DNA from 2 places in the Amycolatopsis sp. FBCC-B4732 genome. Region 2 is predicted to be linked to the other one. Evidence: riboswitches for the same ligand, from Rfam matches in the RefSeq annotation. Region 2 holds a riboswitch; the other holds the start of a gene.

Region 1 (7,140 bases), 3.3 Mb from region 2:
TCGTCGACCACCCGGGCGTGCGCAAGGTCGTCTTCACCGGCTCCACCGAGGTCGGCAAGCAGATCATGGCCGGCTGCGCGGCCCGGGTGAAGCGCGTGACGCTGGAGCTGGGCGGCAAGAACGCGAACATCGTCTTCGCCGACTCCGACCTGGAGAAAGCCGCCGCGACCGCGCCCTACGGCGTCTTCGACAACGCGGGCCAGGACTGCTGCGCCCGCTCGCTGATCCTGGTGCAGGCGAGCGCGTACGACCGGTTCATGGAGCTGCTGGAACCCGCCGTGCACGGCGTCGTCGTCGGCGACCCCGGCGACGAGAAGACCGAGATGGGGCCGCTGATCTCGGCCGCGCACCGGGAGAAGGTCGCTTCCTACGTGCCCGGCGACGCGCCGGTCGCCTTCCGCGGCACCGCGCCGTCGGGTGCGGGCTTCTGGTTCCCGCCGACCGTCCTCACCCCGCCCGACCTGCGGCACCCGGCCGCGGCGGAGGAGGTGTTCGGCCCGGTCGTCGCCGTCGTGCCGTTCGCCGAAGAGGCCGACGCGATCCGCATGGCGAACGCCACCGAGTACGGCCTTTCGGGGTCGATCTGGACCCGGGACGCCGGGCGCGCGTTCCGGGTGGCGCGCGGTGTCGAAGCCGGCAACCTCTCGGTCAACTCGCACTCTTCGGTGCGCTACTGGACGCCGTTCGGCGGGTTCAAGCAGTCCGGCCTCGGCCGTGAACTGGGCCCCGACGCCGCGGCGGCGTTCACCGAAACCAAGAACGTCTTTCTCAGCACGGAGGAGTAATGGTCCAGCGATTCGAAGGCCGCGTGGCGGTCATCACCGGCGGCGCGAGCGGCATCGGGCTGGCTTCGGCCCGCCGCCTGGCGAGCGAAGGGGCGAAGGTCGTCATCGCGGACCTGACCCCGGCCGTCGGCAAGGCGGTCGCCGACGAGATCGGCGGCGCGTTCATCCAGGCCGACGTCACCGACGCCGAGCAGGTCGAGAACCTGTTCCACAGCACGGTCGAGCAGTTCGGCTCGGTCGACGTCGCCTTCAACAACGCCGGGATTTCGCCGCCCGAGGACGACTCCATCCTGACCACCGGCATCGAGGCGTGGGAACGCGTGCAGCGCGTCAACCTGACGTCGGTGTACCTGTGCTGCAAGGCCGTCCTGCCGCACATGCAGCGCCAGGGCCGCGGTTCCATCGTCAACACCGCGTCGTTCGTCGCGGTGATGGGCGCGGCGACGTCGCAGATCTCCTACACCGCGTCCAAGGGCGGGGTGCTCGCGATGAGCCGCGAGCTGGGCATCCAGTTCGCGCGGGAGAACATCCGCGTCAACGCGCTGTGCCCGGGCCCGGTGAACACGCCGCTGCTCAAGGAGCTCTTCGCGAAGGACCCGGAACGCGCGGCGCGGCGGCTGGTGCACGTCCCGGTCGGCCGGTTCGCCGAGCCCGAGGAGATCGCGGCGGCGGTGGCGTTCCTGGCCAGCGACGACGCCAGCTTCATCACGGCGTCGCAGTTCCTGGTCGACGGCGGCATCTCCGGCGCGTACGTCACCCCGCTCTAACGGCGCGTCTTCACCCCGGGTTTCCGCACGCCGTACACCTCCCGCAGGTACTTCCAGGCCGCGTTGAGGGTCTTGCGCTCTTCGGAGATCTGGCGTTCGCGCCGCCGCAGGATGCGGGTGGCGATCTCGGCGGCGAGGAACGCCCCGGCGGCGAAGGTCAGCGTGCCGACGATCAGGACGAGGGCGATCACGGTGGTGGTCATGGTGACCAGCGTCGAGCCGGCGTGGGCGATTCGTCCCCGCGCAAAGCTAGCGGGTTTCGTTAGCTTTGTGAGGTGACGCACTGGCGCGCCGACGAATGGGCGGAAGCGGTCCGGGCCGGGATCCGTTCCCGGGGCCTCTCCCTGGACGAGGCCGCCCGACGCATCGGCGTTCCGACGTCGACCCTGCGCAGCTGGATCGAGCACCGGCACGCGCCGAAGGTCACCGTCTTCGACCACTGGGCGCAGCTCGCCGAGGTGACCGGGCTCGGGGAGGCCGAGCTGCTGCGCGTCGCCGGGGTGCTGCCCGACTCGCTCGCTTCGCCGGTGCACGTCGCCCAAGCCGCGAAGGCGTTGCGGGAAGGCATCGACCAGGCCGGGCAGTTCCTCCGGCAGGCCACCGCGCTCGTCTACTCCTCGCCCGGCACGCAGGTGGCCAACCTCATCGCCGCGTCGCCGATCGACTGGGAGATGCGGATCCGCTCGGCCACCCGCGGCGACGAGGTCCGCGTCACCTACCACCACTACGTCGGGGTCGTGCCGCCGCGGGACTTCCCGCACGACGACGCCGAGGCGCGCCGGATCCTCGAGCACGAGGTCCTCGGCGAGCTGTGGCGGCCGCTCGGGCTCTACTGGCGGGTCGCGGAGGTGCACGACTGGCACGAGCCGCCGCGGCTGGTCATCCAGGTGCCGGAGCAGGAGGCGACGCGCCCGCCCGTGCCGTCGCCGGTCGTCGCGGCGCCGCCGGTCGTGGTGCTGTCGCCGATCTGGGGGTACGGCGAGCTGCTGGCGTCGCTGGTCGCCGACGGGCTCGGGTTCGGCAACGTCGACTTCCGCTACTTCGGCCTCCCGGACGCGATGGCCGACCGCGTCCGGACCACCGCCCGCGAGCTGGCCGGGCCCGCGCCGCGGCTGGTGCACTCGGTGCCGCCGATCATGCTGCTGCACGGCCTGGCCGTGCCCGACCTGACCGGCCGTCTCCCGGTGGTGGTCCGGTACGGGCCTCGCATGCGCGCGCGGGCGGCGCGGATCTACCGGTCGGCGCTGCTCGAAGCGGGGTTCGACGACCCCCTCGACGGCGCCCGCGCGATCGAGGAGGCGATCGCGGTCCCGCCCGGCTGCCCGTACTACGAGGTGACGCTGGCCGACGAGGACGTCTTCGACGGCGACCGCCCGTCCCTGGACCGGCTCAACGACGCGGTGGCCTGGCACGCCGAGCAGATCGTGGAGCAGGTCCTGCTGGGTGCGGGCCACCCGCCGGTCCCGCTCGGCGGGCCGTTGAAGCGGCTGGTCCTGCCGTCTGGCCGGGTCCGGCGCCCACCCGCGCTGGCCGGCCAGGTGGTCCACCGCGTCGCCGGAACGCCATGAACGACTCGTTCATGGCGTCGGACGCGGTGAACGACTCGTTCATGACGTCCGGGGCGGCGCTCGGGGACGGGTCGAGGATCACTGTGGCGTTCGCCGGGTGAGGTGGACGGATCTCGAACGGGGCAGGTACCGTAACCGCCACAACTGCAGATCGGGCCGTTGAGCCGAGGCGGGAGAGCCCTCACGAAGTCGGTGGGGCACCGAAGGAGCAAACTCCCCGGAATCTCTCAGGTACCTGCTACCGCTTCGCGCGAGGCCACTCTGGAAAGCAGGCGCACCCGCGCCTCACCCAAGGTGAAAGCCGCTTCACACGCGGTGAAACTCTCAGGTGCCATGACAGAGGGGGAGTTCCCAGCGCACCGTTGTGTGCCCGGCCCGAGGAGCTCCCGATCACCTCCACGCAGTTCGACGCCCGCCACATCGGCCCGTCCGAGGCCGAGCGCGCGAAAATGCTGGCCGAATGCGGCTACAGCAGCCTGGACGCCCTCGTCGGCGCCGCCGTCCCGAGCGCGATCCGCGCGACGAAGGAACTCAGCCTCCCGCCCGCCGCGTCCGAAGAGGAAGCCACCGCGGAGCTGCGCGCGCTCGCCGCGCGCAACCGGCCGATGACGCAGATGATCGGCCTCGGCTACTCCGACACCGTCACCCCCGGCGTCATCCGCCGCAACGTCCTCGAGAACCCCGCCTGGTACACCGCGTACACGCCCTACCAGCCGGAGATCTCGCAGGGCCGGCTCGAAGCCCTCCTCAACTTCCAGACCATGGTCGCCGACCTGACCGGCCTGGCCACCGCGAACGCGTCCCTGCTGGACGAGTCGACCGCCGTCGCCGAGGCCGTCACGCTGATGCGCCGCGCGTCCAAGTCGAAGTCCAACAAGGTCGTGCTCGACGCCGAGTGCCTGCCGCAGACCATCGCCGTCGTGCGCACCCGGGTCGAGGCGCTGGGCATCGAGGTCGAGGTCCGCGACCTGCTCACCGGCCTGCCGGACGAGTTCTTCGGCGTCGTCGCCCAGTACCCCGGCGCGTCCGGTGTGCTGCGCGGCCGCGGCTTCTACCACGCGATTTCCGAGTCGGCGAAGGCCGCGGGCGCGCTGTTCACCGTCGCCGCCGACCTGCTCGCCCTGACGCTGGTCACCGCGCCCGGCGAGTTCGGCGCCGACGTCGCCGCCGGTTCGACGCAGCGCTTCGGCGTCCCGCTCGGCTACGGCGGCCCGCACGCCGGGTACATGTCCGTGCGCGCCGGCCTCGAGCGTTCGCTGCCCGGGCGGCTGGTCGGCGTCTCGGTCGACGCCGACGGCAACTCCGCCTACCGCCTGGCGCTGCAGACCCGTGAGCAGCACATCCGCCGCGAGAAGGCGACGTCCAACATCTGCACCGCGCAGGTCCTCCCGGCCGTGCTGGCCGCGATGTACGCGGTCTACCACGGCCCGGACGGCCTGAAGAAGATCGCCCGGCGCGTCCACGGCCTCGCCGCGGGCTTCGCCGCAGCCCTCCGCAAGACCGGCGTCGAGGTCGTCCACGAGTCCTTCTTCGACACCGTCGTCGCGCACGTCCCCGGCCAGGCCGCCGAGGTCCACGCGGCCGCGCGCGAAGCCGGGATCAACCTCGGGCACGTCGACGCCGACCACGTCCGCGTCGCCTTCGACGAGGTCAGCACCCCCGCGATCGCCGCGAAGGTCCTGAAGGCGTTCGGCGTCGAGTCCGACCTCGAAGACGGCGTCGCGCTCCCGAACGGCCTGGCCCGCGAGAGCGGCTTCATGGGCCACGAGGTCTTCGGCACCCACCGCTCCGAGACGGCGATGCTGCGCTACCTGCGCAAGCTGTCCGATCTGGACTACGCGCTCGACCGCGGCATGATCCCGCTCGGCTCCTGCACGATGAAGCTCAACGCCACCACCGAGATGGAGCCGATCAGCTGGCGCGAGTTCGCCGGCATCCACCCGTTCGCGCCGGCCGAAGACGCCGAGGGCTACCACACGCTCGTGGGGCAGCTCGCGGAGTGGCTGGCCGAGGTCACCGGCTACGACAAGGTATCGCTGCAGCCCAACGCGGGCAGCCAGGGCGAGCTGGCCGGGCTCCTCGCGATCCGCGCGTACCACCGCGCGAACGGCGACGACGCCCGTGACGTCTGCCTGATCCCCTCCTCCGCGCACGGCACCAACGCGGCGTCCGCGGTGCTCGCCGGAATGCGCGTGGTCGTCGTGAAGTGCACCGACGAGGGCAACGTCGACCTGGCCGACCTGCGGGCCAAGGTGGACGCGCACCAGGACACGCTCGCCGCGATCATGGTCACCTACCCGTCCACGCACGGCGTCTACGAGCACGACATCGACGAGCTGGCCAAGATCGTCCACGACGGCGGCGGCCAGGTGTACGTCGACGGCGCGAACCTCAACGCCCTGCTCGGCCTGGCCAAGCCCGGCGAGTTCGGCGGCGACGTCTCGCACCTGAACCTGCACAAGACCTTCTGCATCCCGCACGGCGGTGGCGGCCCCGGCGTCGGCCCGGTCGCGGTGCGCGCGCACCTCGCGCCGTTCCTGCCCAACCACCCGCTGCTGGCGCAGGCCGGTCCCGAGACCGGCGTCGGCCCGATCAGCGGCGCGCCGTACGGCTCGGCGTCGATCCTGCCGATCTCCTGGGCTTACGTCCGGATGATGGGCGCGCCCGGCCTGACCGCCGCCACCAAGGTCGCCGTGCTGGCCGCGAACTACGTGGCTTCGCGGCTGGCCCCGCACTACCCGGTGCTCTACACCGGCCAGGACGGCCTGGTCGCGCACGAGTGCATCCTCGACCTGCGCCAGATCACCAAGGAGACCGGCGTGACGGTCGACGACGTCGCGAAGCGGCTCATCGACTACGGCTTCCACGCGCCGACCATGTCGTTCCCGGTCGCCGGCACGCTGATGGTCGAGCCGACCGAGTCCGAGGACCTCGGCGAGATCGACCGGTTCATCGCCGCGATGATCGCCATCCGCGCGGAGATCGACGAGGTCGCCGCCGGTCGCTGGAGCGCCGAGGAGTCGCCGCTGCGGGGCGCCCCGCACACCGCCGAGACGCTGGTGGGGGAGTGGGACAAGGCGTACGACCGCGAGCTGGCCGTGTACCCGGCGGGTGTTTCGCGCAAGAACAAGTACTGGCCCCCGGTGCGTCGCATCGACGGCGCCCGCGGCGACCGTAACCTCGTGTGCTCCTGCCCGCCCCTCAACGCTTACGAAGGCTGATCCGTGTCACGCGAAACTTCCCTGCACGGCGTCCACAAGGGACTCGGTGCGCTGTTCACCGACTTCGCCGGCTGGTCCATGCCGGTCCGCTACGCCAGTGAGCTGGCCGAGCACAAGGCCGTCCGCGAGGCGGCCGGCCTGTTCGACCTCTCGCACATGGCCGAAATCCACGTCACCGGGGCGCAGGCCGCCGACGTCCTGGACTTCGCGCTGGTCGGCAACCTGACCGGCGTCAAGCCCGGCCGCGCGCGGTACACGATGATCTGCGACGCCGACGGCGGCGTGCTCGACGACCTCGTCGTCTACCGCCTCGCCGACGAGCACTACCTGGTCGTCGCCAACGCGGGCAACGCGAAGGTCGTCGCGGACGCCCTCGCCGAGCGGGTCGCGGGCTTCGACGCCGTCGTCGACGACCGGAGCGAGACCACCGCGCTGATCGCCGTCCAGGGCCCGAACGCCGCGGCGATCCTCGGCTCGGTGACCGACGCCGACCTGGCCGCGCTCAAGTACTACGCCAGCGTCCCGGCGGTCGTGAAGGGCCACGACGTCCTGCTCGCCCGCACCGGCTACACCGGCGAAGACGGCTTCGAGCTGTTCGTGAACGCCGACGAGGCCCCGGCGGTCTGGCGGATCCTGACCGAGGCCGGCGAAGGCCACGGCCTGGTCCCGGCCGGCCTGGCCTGCCGCGACACGCTGCGGCTGGAAGCCGGGATGCCGTTGTACGGCAACGAGCTCACCCTCGACCAGAGCCCGTTCGAAGCCGGGCTCGGCCGCGTCGTCAAGTTCGAGAAGCCGGGCG
Region 2 (7,140 bases):
TGAAGTGACCGCGCGGTGCCTGCACCGCGCCCTCGAAGTGGAGCGCGAGCTGAAGGCCGAGGGGCTGGCGAGACTGGGCCGACTGGTCGGCTGCGACGTCGTCTCGTGCACGAGCACCGAGCACACGACCCGCCGCCTGACCGGCACGGTGACCGACCGGCCGGAGCACAACCTGATGCGCCACGCGGAGTTCCGGGCGCTGGCGCACCAGCACCCGGGGTTCGCGGCCCACCGCTCGGGAGCGCTGCGGCTGGGTACGGCGGCCGCGCTGACCGAGCTGGCCGACCTCCGGACGCTGCGCGGGCTGCCGTTCTACACCGACTTCCACCGCCCGCGCGGCACGGTCGACCAGCTGCTGTGCGTGGTCCAGGTCGACGACCGGCACGGATGCGTCCTCACGCTCAGCCGGTCGCGGCCCGGGTTCTCCGCCCGCGACCACGACCTGGTCGAGCTGCTCACGCCGCACCTGGCCCAGGCGTTCGCCCGCCACGAGCGGCCGGCGGTCCGGCCGGTCGCCGGGACGGCCCCGGAGCTGACGGCCCGCGAGCACGAGGTGGCCACTCTGGTCGCGCGGGCGGCGTCCGACCGCGAGATCGCCCGGCGGCTCGGCATCAGCCCGCGGACGGTCCAGAAGCACCTGCAGCAGATCTACCGCAAGCTCGGCCTCACCAGCCGCGCCGAGCTGCTGCTCCACCTGTCCGGGACCACTCACGCGAAGGCTTCCGGGGGCGGGCAGGAGCAGATCAGGTTGCGGTCGCCGGAGGCGCCGTCGATGCGGCGGACCGGGGGCCAGATCTTCGCCGTCGTCCGGCCCGCCGGGAACGCCGCCGTCTCGCGGCTGTAGCGGCGGTTCCAGTCGCCGGCCAGGCAGCCCGCCGTGTGCGGGGCCAGCCGCAGCGGGGACTCCGCCAGCGGCCACTCCCCCGACGCCACGCGGTCGATCTCCGCGCGGATCGCGATCATCGCCGCGCAGAAGCGGTCCAGCTCGGCCAGGTCCTCGCTTTCGGTCGGCTCGACCATCAGCGTGCCCGCGACCGGGAACGACATCGTCGGCGCGTGCAGCCCGTAGTCCGCCAGCCGCTTCGCGACGTCGTCCACGGTCACGCCCGTGGCCTTCGTCAGCGGCCGCAGGTCCAGGATGCATTCGTGGGCCACGAAACCCGAGCGGCCCGCGTACAGCACCGGGTAGTGCTCGCCGAGCCGGCGGGCGATGTAGTTCGCGTTGGCGACCGCCACGAGCGTCGCCCGGCGCAGGCCCTCGGCACCCATCATCCGGACGTAGGCCCACGAGATGGGCAGGATCGACGCGCTCCCCCACGGCGCCGCGCTGACCGGGCCGACACCGGACCCGGGCCCGGCCGCCGGCTGCAGCGGGTGGTTCGGCAGGAAGGGCGCCAGGTGCGCGCGGACGCCGATCGGGCCGACGCCGGGGCCGCCACCGCCGTGCGGGATGCAGAACGTCTTGTGCAGGTTCAGGTGCGAGACGTCGGCGCCGAACCGGCCGTACTGGGCGACGCCGATCAGCGCGTTCAGGTTGGCGCCGTCGACGTACACCTGCCCACCCGCGTCGTGCACCGCCGCGCACACCTCGCCGACGGTGTCCTCGTACACCCCGTGCGTCGACGGGTAGGTCAGCATGATGGCCGCCAGGTCGCCGCGGTGCTCGTCCACAGTGGACTTGAGGTGCGAGAGGTCGATGTTGCCGTCGTCGTCACAGCGGACGACGACCACCCGCATGCCCGCCATCACCGCGCTCGCCGCGTTCGTGCCGTGCGCGCTGGCCGGGATCAGGCAGACGTCTCGCGCGTCCTCGCCGCGCGAGCGGTGGTAGGCGCGGATCGCCAGCAGGCCCGCGAACTCGCCCTGGCTCCCGGCGTTGGGCTGCAGCGAAACCGCGTCGTAGCCGGTGATCCGCGCGAGCCAGGCGCTCAGGTCGGCGACGACCTCGAGGAGGCCGGCGGCGTCCTCGGCGGGCGCGAACGGGTGCAACCCGGCGAACTCCGGCCAGGTGACCGGCTCCATCTCCGCGGTGGCGTTGAGCTTCATCGTGCACGAGCCGAGCGGGATCATGCCGCGGTCGAGCGCGTAGTCCTGATCGGACAGCCGGCGCAGGTACCGCAGCATCGCGGTTTCCGACCGGTGCTCGTGGAACACCGGGTGGGTGAGGAACGCGCTCGTGCGCCGCAGCGGGGCCGGCAGCGCGTCGGCCGTGTCCGCGTCCAGGCCGTCCACATCGGACACCGAGACGCCGAACGCCTTCCACACGAACGAAAGCCGCTCCCGGGTGGTCGTTTCGTCGCAGGCGACGCCGACGTGGTCGCCGTCGATCCGGCGCAGCGTGACGCCGAGGTCGCGGGCCGCCGCGACGACCGTGTCCGCCCGGCCGGGCACCGCCGCGGTCAGGGTGTCGAAGAACTCGCCGTGCACGACCTCGACCCCGCCTTCGGCCAGGCCGGCGGCCAGCACGGTGGCCATCCGGTGGGCCCGCAACGCGATCGCGCGCAGGCCGTCGGGCCCGTGGTACACGGCGTACATCGATGCCATGACGGCCAGCAGGACCTGCGCGGTGCAGATGTTCGACGTCGCCTTCTCCCGGCGGATGTGCTGCTCGCGCGTCTGCAGCGCCAGCCGGTACGCGGGCGCGCCATCCGCGTCCTTCGCGACGCCGACCAGGCGCCCGGGCAGCTGTCGCTCCAGCCCCTTCCGCACCGCGAGGTAAGCGGCGTGCGGGCCGCCGAAGCCGAGCGGGACGCCGAACCGCTGCGTCGACCCGACGGCGACGTCGGCGCCGAGCTCGCCGGGCGGCCGCAGCAGCGTCAAGGCGAGGGGGTCCGCGGCGACGACCACCGCGGCGCCGTGCTTCTTGGCTTCCGCGATGGTCAGGTCGAGTTCGTGCACGGCACCCGACGCGCCGGGGTAGGCGAGCAGCACGCCGAAGAAGTCACCGCCGAGCCCCAGCCCGGTGAGTCCTTGCGACAGGTCTTCCACGACCAGCTCGATGCCCAGCGGTTCGGCTCGCGTCCGCAGCACGGCGAGGGTCTGGGGCAGGGTGTCCTGGTCGACGACGAACCGGTTCGACTTCGCCCGGCCCGCCCGGCGAACGAGCGTCATCGCTTCGGCGGCCGCGGTGGCTTCGTCGAGCAGGGAGGCGTTCGCGACCGGGAGCGCGGTCAGGTCCGCGATCATGGTCTGGAAGTTGAGCAGCGCTTCGAGCCGCCCTTGGGAAATCTCCGGCTGGTAGGGCGTGTAAGCGGTGTACCAGGCCGGGTTCTCGAGGACGTTCCGCCGGATCACGGGCGGGGTGACGGTGTCGTGGTAGCCGAGCCCGATCATCGCGGCGGTCGGCCGGTTGCGGGCGGCCAGCTCGCGCAGTTCGGCCAGCGCCTGGGCTTCGGAGGCCGCCGGGGGCAGTTCGAGGGGTTCGGCGGACGCGCGCAGCGACTCGGGAACGGCGTGCTCGGCGAGTTCGTCGAGGGAGGCGACGCCGATGACGTCGAGGATCGTGCGCAGCTGATCCGGACCAGACCCGAGGTGCCGCTCGGCGAACGGGATCCCCTGCTCCAGGGAGGCGAGTGACGGATTCACGAAGGCCTCCTGGGGACGGCGGGGCGGGGCCGGGACGACGGTGTCCTGGCCCTCCCCACTCTGTCCGTACCCCGAGGGGCGCCTGAGAGTTTCGCCCGCGTGGTTGAACCGGGCTTGCACCGTCGGCGGGGCCATCAGGTGGTGTCCTGACGACCCGCTTTCCAGAGGCGTCTCGTCCGCGCGGTCCAGGGTGCCTGAGAGGTTCCGGGGAGGACTTGCTCCTTCGGCGCCGAGCTCAATATGAGGCTCGGACTCTCCCGCGCGGATTCGTCGACCGCAGGGAGAACCTTACTCCGTCCGCCGCAGCGGTGATCAACCGGTCTTGCGTGCGTTGCGGCGCTGGGTGAGCTCGTCCGGCTCGTGCGTCTCGACGACGCCGCCGTCCGCGCGCTCGGCCGGGAATTCGTGGATGGTCCCGCTGATTTCCTGCATCGCGCCGCTGACCGCGATGCCGAAGACGCCTTGGCCGCCTTGGAGCAGATCGACGATCTCCTCCGGCGAGGTGCATTCGTAGACCGTGGTGCCGTCGGAGAACAGCGTCACCTTGGCCAGGTCGCGGACCCCGCGCAGGCGCAGGTGGTCGACGGCGACCCGGATGTTCTGGAGCGAGACCCCGGTGTCCAGCAGCCGCTTGACGACCTTGAGGACCAGGATGTCCTTGAACGAGTACAGCCGCTGCGAGCCGGAGCCGTGCGCCGTGCGGATGCTGGGTGCGACCAGCTTCGTCCGGGCCCAGTAGTCGAGCTGGCGGTAGGTGATCCCGGCGATCTGGCACGCGGCCGGGCCGCGGTAACCCACCAGCTCGTCCGGCAGCGAGTCGTCGGGGAACAGCTCACCCTGCTCGCCACCCGCGACCCCAACAGGCTGCTTCTCGGAACCAGCCTCGACCACGCAAGCCTCCCCTCGCCCGACCGGACGGCCGGCGAATGACAGCCGGGGAGTCCCAGGAGCGGGACCCACCGGAGATCAACCGCCACGATCCGGCCCCAGACCGTGAATCACATCGTGGCGATTTACCTCCTTCGACGGTAAGCGTCAGGAGAACACCGGTCAACGCGACGCGCGGCAAGCCTCAACGGTCGGATGAGCCTTTGCGCCGTTCGCCGTACCCCGTACGCGCAGGTTCAAACTCCTTGACGCGTTTTACTCAGCCGAGTAACTTTTTACTCATGCAAGTAAACACCGACATCATGGCCGAGATGGGGCTCAGCCCCACCGAGGCCGCACGCCGCGCGCAGATCATCGGCGCGACCATCGGCGTCCTCGCCGACCTCGGGTACCGCCGGACCACGTTCGCCAAGATCAAGGAGCGGGCCGGGCTCAGCAGCACCCGGCTGATCTCCTACCACTTCACGAACAAGGCCGGCCTGATGCAGGCCGTGCTCAGCACGGTCGTCGAGACCAGGAACGGCTACCTGAAGGAGCGCACCGGCGGCGGGCTCGACCCCGCCGACCGGCCCGGCTACCTGCGGGCGCACATCGAGACGTCGATCGCGTTCCTGCGCACGTACCCGGAATGCGTCCGGGTGCTGACCGAGCTGGCCGCCAACACCGACGACGTCGACGGCTGGGTGATGACGAAGGTGCTGGTCGACGACCTGCGCGTGCACGGCCTGGCCCGCCAGCTCAAGCAGGGCCAGGCCGAAGGCGCGTTCGGCGAGTTCACGCCCGAGGTGATGGCGATGTCGATCGCGCAGGCCATCGACGGCGTCGCCGCGGCCTACGCCGCCGACCCGGAGCTGGACCTGGAGAAGTACGGCCGCGAGGTGGCCGACACCTTCGTCAAAGCGACGGCGCCTTGAGCACGCGGTCGAGCCGCTCTTCGATGCGGGCCTTCGGGAACGCGCCGACGATCGTCTCGACCGGCTCGCCGTTCCGGAACAACATCATCGTCGGCAGCGACATGACCTGGTAGGAGCGGGTCGTCTCGGGATTCTCGTCCGCGTTGATCTTGCGGACGACGAGTCCGCCGGCCCGCTCGGTGGCCAGCTGCGCCAGCACCGGGCCGACCATCCGGCACGGGCCGCACCAGGTGGCCCAGAACTCGACGAGCACGGGAACGTCGCTGCCGAGGACCTCGGCGAAGGTCGCATCGGTGACAGCACTGACGGTGGCGTCTTCGGACACAGCGGTCTCCTTCACGGGCGCGGGGATTCGGGCACGACACACGGGTCGGGCGCTTGCCGGGCGAGCGCGCCGGCGAGCTTCGCGGCCAGTTCGCCGCGGATGCCGCCGAGGCGGGCCAGGAGCGCGTCGGCTTCTTCGAGCTTGCGGCGGTAGACCTCGATCGAATTCGCGCAGGAGTCGCCGGTTTCGTGGCCGCTGCGCAGGCACTCGACGAAGGGACGCGTCTCCTCCAGGGTCAGCCCGACCGTCTGCAGGGTCTGGATCTCCTTGACCAGCTGGAGGTCGTCCTCGTCGTATTCGCGGTAGCCGTTCGCCGAGCGACGGGCCGCGAGGAGGCCCTGGTCCTCGTAAAAACGCAGCGCACGGGTGGTGACACCCGTGCGCTGCGCAAGCTCTCCGATCCGCATACCCCGACGCTAGACGTTGACGTCCGCGTCAAGGCAAGTACTCAGGTGTCCGCTCCGCGGAAGTCTTCCGGCGACACGGAGTCGAGGAACTCGCGGAACTTCTCGACCTCGTCCTCCTGCTCGTCCGGGATGATCAGGCCGGCCTCTTCCAGCACCGAGTCCACGGCGTGGATGGGGACCCCGATCCGCAGGGCCAGCGCGACCGAGTCGCTCGGCCGGGCGGACACCCGGATGTCGCCGTCGAAGACCAGTTCCGCGAAGAACGTGCCTTCCTTGAGGTCGGTGATGACGACCTGCTCGAGTTCCCGGCCGAGCGCTCCGATGACCTCTTTCAGCAGGTCATGCGTGAGCGGGCGGGCCGGGCGGACTCCCTGCTGCTCCAAAGCGATGGCGGTGGCTTCGACCGAGCCGATCCAGATCGGCAGGTACCGTTCGCCCTCGGTTTCCCGCAGCAACAAGATCGGCTGATTCGCGGGCAGCTCGACCCGCACCCCGACGACGCGCATCTCGCTCATCGGATTTCGCCTCCCTCTCGTGCACGGGCTTCAGCGGTGGAACGGCTTCGCGCCGCCACTGTCGACGCTACCCGTCATCCGCGCGCTGTGCTCGCTGTCCGGACTCTCTCGGTTCGCCTGCCGCAAACCCGTGCCTTCACGGTACGGCATGCGGTGCCGAACATTCAGTCATTGACATGGGACCGCAAAGAGGATCTCACTCCCCCGTTGCGGTCTTGATGGTGATCAACACCCGGCGACGCCACGGATTCCGGCCTTGACGAGGAGCGTGTGCAGCGTCACGGACAGTGCCGCCAGCTCGCGCACCACTTCGTCGGCCCTCGATTTGGCCTCCGGGTCACGATGCCGGTACACCGGGGTCACGATCTGCTCCAGCAACCCGACCTCGCGGTCGGCCGCGGCGCGAAAGGCACGCAGGTGTCTCGGCTCGATACCGAATTCGGTCATCGCCCGCACCGTCCGCGCCACCAGCACCGCGTCCGGGTCGAAGAACCCGGCGGGACCGG

The links. A riboswitch is a leader RNA that binds a small molecule or an ion and turns the genes downstream of it on or off. The one in region 2 is predicted to bind glycine.
Region 1: another riboswitch for glycine. It lies ahead of gcvP (aminomethyl-transferring glycine dehydrogenase); the one in region 2 lies ahead of gcvP (aminomethyl-transferring glycine dehydrogenase).

What each region holds. Positions count from the first base shown of each region.
Region 1 covers NZ_CP095376.1:6,280,237-6,287,376, reverse strand. The annotation lists gene MUY14_RS27440 (aldehyde dehydrogenase) at 1-785, shown strand, start outside; gene MUY14_RS27435 (3-oxoacyl-ACP reductase) at 785-1,552, shown strand; gene MUY14_RS27430 (hypothetical protein) at 1,549-1,755, opposite strand; gene MUY14_RS27425 (helix-turn-helix transcriptional regulator) at 1,828-3,120, shown strand; glycine riboswitch at 3,372-3,470, shown strand; gene gcvP (aminomethyl-transferring glycine dehydrogenase) at 3,510-6,341, shown strand; gene gcvT (glycine cleavage system aminomethyltransferase GcvT) at 6,345-7,140, shown strand, end outside.
Region 2 covers NZ_CP095376.1:2,969,004-2,976,143, reverse strand. The annotation lists partial or broken gene MUY14_RS12680 (LuxR C-terminal-related transcriptional regulator) at 176-679, shown strand; gene gcvP (aminomethyl-transferring glycine dehydrogenase) at 709-3,585, opposite strand; glycine riboswitch at 3,757-3,855, opposite strand; gene MUY14_RS12670 (MerR family transcriptional regulator) at 3,898-4,476, opposite strand; gene MUY14_RS12665 (TetR/AcrR family transcriptional regulator) at 4,755-5,387, shown strand; gene trxA (thioredoxin) at 5,368-5,712, opposite strand; gene MUY14_RS12655 (MerR family transcriptional regulator) at 5,724-6,119, opposite strand; gene MUY14_RS12650 (bifunctional nuclease family protein) at 6,161-6,634, opposite strand; gene MUY14_RS12645 (MerR family transcriptional regulator) at 6,860-7,140, opposite strand, start outside.